2 regions of the Saccharopolyspora sp. SCSIO 74807 genome follow, and region 2 is predicted to be linked to the other one. Evidence: riboswitches for the same ligand, from Rfam matches in the RefSeq annotation. Region 2 holds a riboswitch; the other holds the start of a gene.
What was found. A riboswitch is a leader RNA that binds a small molecule or an ion and turns the genes downstream of it on or off. The one in region 2 is predicted to bind cobalamin.

Region 1: another riboswitch for cobalamin. It lies ahead of cobN (cobaltochelatase subunit CobN); the one in region 2 lies ahead of V1457_RS26110 (ABC transporter substrate-binding protein).

Annotation. Positions count from the first base shown of each region.
Region 1 is NZ_CP146100.1:207,844-212,993, forward strand. Features, by position in the region: gene V1457_RS00940 (precorrin-2 C(20)-methyltransferase) at 1-43, opposite strand, end outside; gene V1457_RS00945 (precorrin-8X methylmutase) at 52-687, opposite strand; gene cobG (precorrin-3B synthase) at 684-1,877, opposite strand; cobalamin riboswitch at 2,038-2,273, shown strand; gene cobN (cobaltochelatase subunit CobN) at 2,382-5,150, shown strand, end outside.
Region 2 is NZ_CP146100.1:5,674,051-5,679,200, reverse strand. Features, by position in the region: gene V1457_RS26130 (sodium:solute symporter family protein) at 1-345, shown strand, start outside; gene V1457_RS26125 (hypothetical protein) at 360-596, shown strand; gene V1457_RS26120 (GNAT family N-acetyltransferase) at 600-1,088, opposite strand; gene V1457_RS26115 (DUF899 domain-containing protein) at 1,325-2,083, shown strand; cobalamin riboswitch at 2,177-2,364, shown strand; gene V1457_RS26110 (ABC transporter substrate-binding protein) at 2,449-3,969, shown strand; gene V1457_RS26105 (ABC transporter permease) at 3,966-4,931, shown strand; gene V1457_RS26100 (ABC transporter permease subunit) at 4,928-5,150, shown strand, end outside.

The sequences.
Region 1 (5,150 bases), 1.2 Mb from region 2:
CGGGTCCGAGTCCGACGCCGAACAACCTGCCTGCCTGCTCCACGGTGCTGCTCACTCCTGTTCGCTCGCGATCGCGTTGACGGCGGCCACCGCCATCGCGCTGCCACCCCGGCGGCCGTGCACCACCAGGTGCTCCAGCGCGGGATGTTCGGCCAGTGCTTGCTTGGACTCGGCGGCGCCGATGAAACCGACCGGCAGACCGAGCACGGCCGCGGGCCGCCCGGCGCCTTCGTCGACCATCTCCAGCAGCCGGAACAACGAGGTCGGCGCGTTGCCCACGGCCACGACGGAACCTTCCAGGCGGTCGGCCCACAGCTCCATCGCGGCGGCGCTGCGGGTGGTGCCGAGTTGCTGCGCCAGCTCGGGAACTCGCTGGTCACCGAGGGTGCAGACGATGTCGTTGGCGGCCGGGAGGCGGCGCCGGGTGATTCCGGCGGCGACCATCTCCGCGTCGCAGAACACCGGCGCGCCCGCGCGCAACGCCTTGCGAGCGGCCAGCACCGCGTTCGGCGACCAGGCCAGATCGGCGACCAGGTCGACCATGCCGCAAGCGTGGATCATGCGGACCGCGACCCCGGCGACCTCCGGCGGCATCCCGTCCAGTTCGGCCTCGGCGCGGATCGTGGCGAAGGAACGGCGGTAGATCTCCGGGCCTTCGCGGACGTACTCGTAGCGACCGGTGTTCACAGTGCCCTCCGTGCCGCTTCGAGCGCGGCGGTCGGTTCGCTGCCGGCCGGTTTCCCGCCGACCTCGTAGCCGGCCTCGGTGGCCAGCACTTCCACTCCGCGACCCGCGGGCCGCCCGCACCGGCGGGAACAGCCCGCCCAGTGCACCGGCAGCTCCCCGGGACGCGCGGTGCGCGCGGCGTCCGTGCGGACGTCCGCCAAGGATTTCGCGCAGCCGGGGCTGCCGGTGCACGCGGTGATTCCGGCCAGTGGCGCGGACTCGTCCACGACCAGCCCCGCGGAGTCCAGTTCGGACAGTAGCGTTGCGGCTTCGCCGCGCGGGATTCCCGGCAGCACCAGGGTCCGCCACGGAGTGAGCCGGAGCTGCCCGGCGACTTCCGCCGCGGCGCTGACGCAGGCGACCTGGGCCGGGCTCAACCGGCCCAGCGGAGCCCCGGCCGCGACGCTCACTCGCCCGTCGCCGAGCTGCCGGCGCCCGAGGTGGGCGTGCGTCGGCACCACCTCGTCGGGCACGGCGACCGGCTCTGCCGCGGAAATCCCCAGCGCAGCGAGGACCCGCTGGGTGACGCGCGAAGCACCATCGGTGAGTTCGTCGAGCCGCCAGCTCGCCGCTCGCTGCTGCGCCCGCTCGGCCAGGAACGCCTCCGCGGCCAGCACCGCGGCCTGCGCGGCAGCATCCGCCGTGACCCGAATCCCCTTGTCCACGCCCGAAAGCAGCACCGCGACCGAGTCACCCACCGGCAACAACCCGACGTCACCGCGCAACCCCGTGACGTCACCGCACCCGTCGTCCACAGTGAACAGGAACCGGCCGGGCAGCTCGGCCAAGCCCGGAACCGCGCACAACCGCTCGTCGAGCTCCCGCGACACCGCGTGCACGTCCAGTGCGCCGTCGCTACCGGGCGAGGCGATCACGTTGCGTACTCGCTCGTGCGTCGCGGACGGCAGCAATCCCGCGCCGGCGAGCCGCCCGGCGAACTCCGCCCCGGAAGCCAGCCCGCGCACCTGCAGGTTCGCCCGCGAGGTCAGCTCCCACCCGCCGTCGCCGAGCTGCGCAGCATCGGCCAGCGCCCGCACCTGGTGCGCGGTCAGCCGCCCGCCGGGCACCCGCACCCGGGCCAGTCCGCCGTCCGCGGCCTCGTGCACCCGCAGCGCGCCGGGGCACGCATCGGGCTCGGCTCGTTCCGGCACAGCTTCCCGCCTTCACTGATCGTGGTCGTCCCGACACCGGAATCCGCTGCGCACGGCGTCGGCGCTCGGTAGCGCGCGGACCATCGGCGCACACCGGCGATCGTCGATACTACGACCAGGGGTGGTTGCGGGGGCAAAACACGAGCGCTTCACCACGCCGCACTTGACTAACGATCGCGGCGTTGCGGAGAGTGGTCGACGGCGACGAGTGGAGGAAGCCGGTGCGAATCCGGCGCGGTCCCGCCACTGTCACCGGGGAGCGGACTCCGATGGGCGAAGTCGAGCACTTCGCGGCCACTGCCTGCGGGCAACGGCGGCCACTGCCTGCGGGCGGGAAGGCCGGGGCGAGCAGCGATCCGGGAGCCAGGACACTCCGCCGCCGCCATGCCTGCCAGCCGGGGCCCGACGACCGGGTGCCCGACGACTCCGGGGCGGACGACCCCGAGGAAGGTTGACCATGCGTCCTGCGACGTCCGTGTCCCCGCGAAACGGGGAGCGTGCCGCGTGATCCTGCTGCTGTCCACATCGGACACCGATCTGCTGAGCGCGCGCGCCGCGAACGCCGACTCCGGTGTCGCGCAGTTCCGGCTCGGCAACCCCGCCCGGCTCGGCGTGGACGACCTGCCGCCGCTGCTGGAAGGCGTCGACCTCGTCGTGGTCCGCCTGCTCGGCGGCCGCCGCGCCTGGGAGGAGGGCCTGGACGCGCTGCTGGCCGGGCCGCGGCCGGTGGTGGTGCTCGGCGGCGAGCAGGCCCCGGACGCGGAGCTGATGGAGTGCTCCACGGTGCCCGGCGGGGTTTGCGCGCAGGCGCACAGCTACCTCGCCCAGGGCGGGCCGCAGAACCTGACGCAGCTGTTCCACTTCCTGTCGGACACGATCCTGCTCACCGGACACGGCTTCGAGCCGCCGGTGGAGACTCCCAAGTGGGGCGTGCTGGAACGCGAGCCGCGCCGCACCGAGGGCCCGACGGTGGCGGTGCTGTACTACCGCGCGCACCACATGGCCGGGAACACCGCGTTCGCGCACGCGCTCTCGGAGTCCATTGAGGACGCCGGTGGGCAGGCGCTGCCGGTGTTCTGCGCCTCGCTGCGCGCTCCGGAGCCGGGACTGCTAGACACGCTCGAGCAGGCGGACGCGCTGATCGTCACGGTTCTCGCGGCGGGCGGCACGAAACCCGCGACCGCGCAGGCCGGTGGCGACGACGAGGCGTGGGACGTGGGTGCGCTGGCCGAGCTGGACATCCCGATCCTGCAAGGGCTCACGCTCACCTCCAGCCGCGCGGCGTGGGAGGAGAACGACGAGGGACTGTCCCCACTGGACATGGCCACGCAGGTGGCGGTGCCGGAGTTCGACGGGCGGCTGATCACGGTGCCGTTCTCGTTCAAGGAGAACGACTCCGAGGGCTTGCCGGTCTACGTCGCCGATCCGGAGCGCACCGCGCGCGTCGCCGGGACCGCGGTACGGCACGCGCAGCTCAAGCACGTGCAGCCGCAGGACAAGCGGCTGGTGCTGATGCTATCGGCGTATCCGACCAAGCACTCCCGCATCGGCAACGCGGTCGGGCTGGACACCCCGGCCAGCGCGGTGAAGATGCTGGCCACGCTGCGCGACGCGGGCTACGACATCGGCCCGGCCGACGGCCCGGACGCGCTGCCCGGCGTCGCCGCGCAGGACGGTGACGCGCTGGTGCACGCGCTGATCGCGGCGGGTGGGCAGGACCCGGACTGGTTGTCCGAGGAGCAGCTTTCCGGGAATCCGGTGCGGATTCCGGCCAAGCGCTACGCCGAGTGGTACGCGACGCTGCCCGCGGACCTGCGCGAGAGCATCGAGCAGCACTGGGGTCCGCCGCCTGGCGAGCAGTTCGTGGACCGCTCGCACGACCCGGACGGCGAGATCGTGCTCGCCGCGCTGCGCGCGGGCAACGTGGTGATCATGGTGCAGCCGCCGCGCGGTTTCGGCGAGAACCCGATCGCGATCTACCACGATCCGGACCTGCCGCCGAGCCACCACTACCTGGCCGCCTACCGCTGGCTCAACCACGAGTTCGGCGCGCACGCGATGGTGCACCTGGGCAAGCACGGCAACCTGGAGTGGCTGCCGGGCAAAACCGCGGGCATGTCGGCGTCCTGCGCGCCGGACGCGGCGCTGGGCGACCTGCCGCTGATCTACCCGTTCCTGGTCAACGACCCCGGTGAGGGCACGCAGGCCAAGCGGCGGGTGCACGCCACGCTGGTGGACCACCTGGTGCCGCCGATGGCGCGCGCGGAGAGCTACGGCGACATCGCCAAGCTGGAGCAACTGCTCGACGAGCACGCGCAGATCTCCGCGATGGACCCGGCGAAGCTGCCCGCGATCCGCAGCCAGATCTGGACGCTGATGCAGGCCGCGAAGCTCGACCACGACCTCGGGCTGGAAGAACGCCCGCACGAAGCCGAATTCGACGACATGCTGCTGCACGTCGACGGCTGGCTCTGCGAGATCAAGGACGCGCAGATCCGCGACGGCCTGCACATCCTCGGCGGCGCGCCGACCGGTGAGCCGCGGGTGAACCTGGTGCTGGCGATGCTGCGGGCGCGGCAGATGTGGGGCGGGCAGTCCGCCGCGCTGCCCGGCCTGCGCGAGGCGCTGGGCATGTTGGAGGACGGCAGCGTCGCCCGCGGCACCGTGGACGACGTGGAAACCAGCGCGCACGCCCTGGTTTCCGGTATGGAGGAGCACGACTGGGAGCTCTCGGCGGTGCCGGAGGTCTGCCGTTCGGTGCTCGGCGAAGCACCGGACGACGTGGTGCGAGTGCTGGAGTTCGCGGTTTCCGAACTCGTTCCGCGGCTGGCGTCCACAACGGACGAGATGACCGCGGCGCTGCACGCGCTGGAAGGCGGCTACGTCCCGGCGGGCCCGAGCGGTTCGCCGCTGCGCGGCCTGATCAACGTGCTGCCGACCGGCCGGAACTTCTACTCGGTGGACCCGAAGGCGGTGCCGAGCCGGCTTTCCTGGGAGACCGGCCACGCCATCGCGGACTCGCTGATCGAGCGCTACCTGGACGAGACCGGGGAATACCCGCGTTCGGTGGGGCTGTCGGTGTGGGGCACCTCGGCGATGCGCACTTCCGGTGACGACATCGCGGAAGTGCTCGCGCTGATGGGCGTGCGGCCCACCTGGGACGAGGCTTCGCGGCGGGTCAACGGCCTGGAAGTGATCCCGCTGGAGGAGCTGGGGCGCCCGCGCGTGGACGTGACGGTGCGCATCAGCGGCTTCTTCCGCGACGCTTTCCCG
Region 2 (5,150 bases):
ATCGTGACCGGCACGGCGGCCGCGGCCGGGATGCACTGGACGGCTTACTCCATCCCGTACTTCTACCCGGGCGGGGTGCTGGATCCGAGCGGCGAGACCATCAACGCGCAGATGGTCAACTTCTACAGCGCCATCGCGGCGTTCGTGGTCGACGCTGCGGTGATGGTGCTGGTCTCGCTGGTCACCCGGCCGAAACCGGACAGCGAGCTGACCGGTCTGGTGTGGGCGTTGCGGGACCGGCGGCCGCGGGAGCGCGCGGTGTGGTGGCAGTCCCCGGCCGTGCTGGGCTCGCTGGCGCTGGGGCTGGTCGTGCTGATGTCGGTCGGCCTGGTGCTCGTCTACTGAAGCGGAGGTGTGCGATGCCGAAGCGGCGGATCTTCGACCTGCGGGTGCTGATCGGCGCGGTGTTCGTGATCTACGGCATCGCGCTCGGCGTGGCCGGGTTGTTCGACGGTCCGGCGGATCTGGCGAAGTCGGGCGGCTTGCCGATCAACCTGTGGAACGGCGCGGGAATGCTCGCGCTGGGCGTTTTCTTCTTGCTGTGGGCCAGGTTCGGCCGCGGCGAGGGGCGCCCGGAGGACACCTCAGCGCAGTGATGCTCACAACCGCAGGTGCATCACGTGCAGGCCGACGTAACCCCGCGCGGGATCGTGGAACGCTTCCGGCACCGTCCCGATGATCTCGAATCCGAGGGACTCGTAGAGCCGGATCGCACCGGTGTTGGTCTCGGTGACCGCGTTGAACTGCATCGCCCGGAACCCGGCCGCCCGCGCCCAATCCAGGCTCTCCTCGCACAGCCGCCGCCCCACGCCGCGTCCGGCGTGGTCCGGGTCGACCATGTAGCTGGCGTTGGCCACGTGCGAGCCGGGGCCGTGCCGGTTCGGCTGCATGTGCGCGCTGCCCAGGATCGTGCCGCCGTCGGCGACGGCGACGGTCGCGCGGTCCGGGGCCGGGCTCAGCCAGGCCCGCCGGGCTTCGGCGCTGCTCATGTCGGGCGGGTAGGTGTAGGTCTCGGCCGCGGCGACGATGCGGTGGAAGAACGGCCAGATCAGCGGCCAGTCCTCGGCTGTTGCTTCCCGGATGAACATGTGCCGATCCTCGCACCGCCGGAATCACGATCCACTCCTGCGCTGGCAACGGCGGTTCGCCGCGCTGTTTCCAGTGAGTACCGAAAGTGACGACATCGTTACACTCCGGAGCAAGTGTTCTTGATCGGGGCTGGATGCTGCTCTTCGCGGCAAGCCTTCGGCCGGCTGGTCCGATGAGTTTTGCCACCGGCATCGGTCCACCCCCTGCGTAGGCACTTGTTCGACAGGGAGCGACGATGAATCTGCCCGAGATCGTTTCGCCGGAGCAGTGGCGCGCGGCGCGCGTGCGGCTGCTGGCGCAGGAGAAGGCCGCGACGAAGGCGCGCGACGCGCTCAACGCCGACCGCAGGCGGTTGCCGATGGTGCGGGTCGAGTCCGATTACCGGTTCCACGGTCCGGACGGTGAGCTGCGATTGCCCGACCTGTTCGACGGCCGCCGCCAGCTCGTCGTGTACCACTTCATGTTCGACCCGGAGTGGGACACCGGTTGCCCGAGCTGTTCGGCGTTCGTGGACCAGCTCGGCGACCTCACGCACCTGCGCGCCCGGGACACCAACCTCGTCGCGGTCTCCCGCGCGCCCTGGGAGAAGATCGAACCGTTCCAGCGCCGGATGGGCTGGACGGTGCCCTGGTACTCGTCGAACGGCACGCGGTTCAACCACGACTTCCACGTGACGCACGACGAGTCGGTGCGGCCGATCGAGTACAACTACCGCAGCAAGCAGGAACTCGACGAGGCCGGCGTCGGCTACTACCTCGGCGACTCGCAGCCGTTCGAGCTGCCCGGCCTGAGCGTGTTCCTGCGCGACGGGGACGCGGTGTTCCACACCTACTCGACCTACGCACGCGGCATGGACGGGCTCGGCAGCACCACGAGCCTGCTGGACCTGACCCCGCTCGGACGCCAGGAGGAGTGGGAGGAACCGAAGGGCCGCGCCACCGAATACGGCGCCCCGGCGGGCAGCGATCGAGTCCTTTACCACGACGAGTACTGACCCGGTGACCGTGCGCGCGACGCCGCCCAGGACTCAGGAAGGGGCGGCGTAACGCCCGTCGCAGCAGCCGGGTGGTTTCTTGACAAGACCTGATCCGCCTTGAAAGCTTGTCGCGCAGTCCATTGCGACGGTGCGCAGGAAGCCCGGTGCGAATCCGGCGCGGTCCCGCCACTGTGAATGGGGAGTTCCGTCCACTCGGGCCACTGCCGGTGCTCGGTGGGAAGGCCGGGCGGAGCGTCGATCCATGAGTCAGGAGACTGGCGCCGTCGCAGCAGATTCGACGGGGTCGCGGAGCCCCGGAGGAGGTTTCCCGTGCGCCCGAGCGCCGTTCCCGCACCTGGTACGTCTGCCGCCGTTCGACCGGCGTGAGCGCCGTGATCGGCCGCAGACGGCTGCTCGCCGCGGCCGCGGGCGCGTTCGCCGCGGTGCCGCTGGTTTCCTGCACCGGTTCGGGCGGGTCCGCGGGCCGGTTGCGCGTGGCGTTCCCCGCGGGCGGCACCACCGAATCCCTCGACCCGCACACCGGTTCGCTGTTCGTGGACCAGGCCAGGGCGAAAGCGCTGTTCGACACGCTGGTCGGCTACGCCGACGACATGAGCGTGGTCCCGCGGCTGGCCGAGTCGTGGGCACCGGACGCGACCGGAACCCGCTGGCGGATCCGGTTGCGCCCGGCGAAGTTCCACGATGGACGGCCGGTCACCGCCGATGACGTCCTCTACACCTACCGTCGCATCGCCGACCGCAGCACCGGCGCGCAGGCGCGCTCGCACTTCGCCGACGTCGATTTCGCCGCCAGCAAGGCGTTATCGGCGACCGAGCTGGAACTCGTGCTCGGCGGCCCGAACTTCGAGTTCCCCGCGGCGTGGGGCGCGCCGAGCACCGAGATCGTGCCCGCGGGGACCACTGACTTCAGGCAACCCGTCGGTTCCGGGCCGTTCCGGTTCGTGTCCTTCCAGCCGGGCGGCCCGGCCGTGTTCGCCCGCAACGAGCAGCACTGGTCCGGCCCGCCGGTGCCCGCCGAGCTGGAATTCGTGCCGGTGGAGGAGGAAAGCGCGCGGGTGACCGCGCTGCTTTCCGGGCAGGTGCACTACGCGCACGACGTGAGCGCCAACTCGGTTCGGCTGCTGGAGCAGGACGGGCGCGCGCGGGTCTTCTCCGAGCCGCACGGCACGATGCAGGCCGTTCTGCTCAAAGTGGACCGTCCGCCGTTCGCGGATCCACGGCTGGTGCAGGCGGTCCGTGCCGGGGTGGATCGGCGTGCGCTGGTGGACATCGCGTTGAGCGGGAAGGGCCGCGTCGGCAACGACCTGTTCGGCCTGGGTTTGCGCTATTACCCGCGTGATCTGCCGGAACCGGTGCGGGACGTGCAACTGGCGCGCTCGCTGGTGCGGCAGGCCGGGGCCGAGGGGCTGAGCTGGGAATTGCGCACCAGCACCGCAGATCCGTACTTCGAGTCCGCGGCGAGCTTGATCGGCCAGCAGCTCGGCGAGATCGGCATGACGGTCACGCCGCGGATGATGCCTTCGGAGACCTACTACTCGGACATCAAGAAGCAGGGCGTCGCCGCGCACAGCCGGACGGCCGCGCTTCCGCTGCCGACCTTCCTCGGTCAGCGCATGATCTCCACCGCAGGCAACAACAACTACACCGGCTACCGCAATCCCGAGTTCGACGCGCTCTACTACCGCGCACTGTCCACTGCGGACGAAAAGCGGCGCGCCGAGCTGCTCGCTTCGGCGCAGCGCCTCGCCCGGGAGCAGAGCGGGATGCTGGTGTGGGGCTTCAGCGGTTGGAACGTCGCGACCGCGGACGGCGTCACCGGTGTCCGGGCGGCGCCGCCGAATTCCCTGGACTGGGCGCGTTTCGACCGGGTGAGCCCGGGTTGAGCGCGCTCGCCGCACCCGGCAGGGGAGCGGTGCTGCTCGCAACCCGGCTGGGCATCGCGCTGGGCCAGATCGCGATCGTCGCGGTCGCCGTTTTCGCGCTGACCGCACTGCTTCCCGGCGACACCGCGGTGGTGTTGCTGGGCGAGCAGGCCGATTCCGGGCAGGTCGCCGCGCTGCGGGAACGGCTCGGTCTGGACGAGCCGCTGGGGCAGCGATTCCTTAGCTGGGCAGCCGGAATCCTGCACGGTGACCTCGGAACGTCGTTGCGCACCGGCATTCCGGTGGCGACCGAGCTCGGCCAGCGGGCGGCCACCACGCTGGTGCTGGCGTTGCTGACGCTGGCCGTCGTGCTGCCGCTGGCACTGTCCGCCGGTGTCCTCAGTGGACTTCGCGCTGGCACGAAGTTCGACCGGGCGGTGAACTTCGCGGTGGTGCTGCTGAACTCGGTGCCGGAGTTCGCCGTTGCGCTGCTGCTGGTCGGCGTGCTCTCGGTGCAAGCGGGCCTGTTGCCCGCCACCGCGGTCGGGTTGTCCGGCTGGTCGTTGCTGAGCGATCCCGCCGTGCTGGTGCTGCCGGTCGCCGTGCTGGTCGGCAAGCAGCTGTGCGCGCTGTCGCGGCAGGTCCGCACCGGCGTCGTCACCGCCGACGGATCCGAGTTCGCCACGCACGTGCGCCGCGCCGGGCTCTCCGAAAGCGCCGTCGTGCTGCGGCACGTGCTGCCGAACGCGGTCGGACCGGTGTTGCAGCAACTCGCGCGCACTGTGGACGGTCTGCTCGGCGGAGTCGTGGTGATCGAGGCGCTGTTCGCGCTGCCCGGCCTCGGATCGGGCTTCGTCGAGGCGGTCAAGGCCCGCGATCTTCCTGCGGTGCAAGGATATGCGCTGGTGTTCGCGGCCGTGACGATCGGTGTCAACCTCGTCACCGACCTCGCCGCCCGCCACTTCCGGGCGGAGACGCGATGAGGCCGGTGGCGAAAGCGGTGGGTTGGACGCTGGTGATCGTGCCGGTGCTGGCCGCGTTCTTCGGGCCGCTGCTGGTCGGCCCGGTGCGTTCCGAAAGCGCACCGCTGCTGCCGCCGGATGCGAGCCATCTGCTCGGCACCGACGTGCTCGGCCGCGACGTGCTCTCGCTCGCGTTGACCGGCGGCGGTTCGGTGCTGGCGCTGGCCGGAACCGCACTCG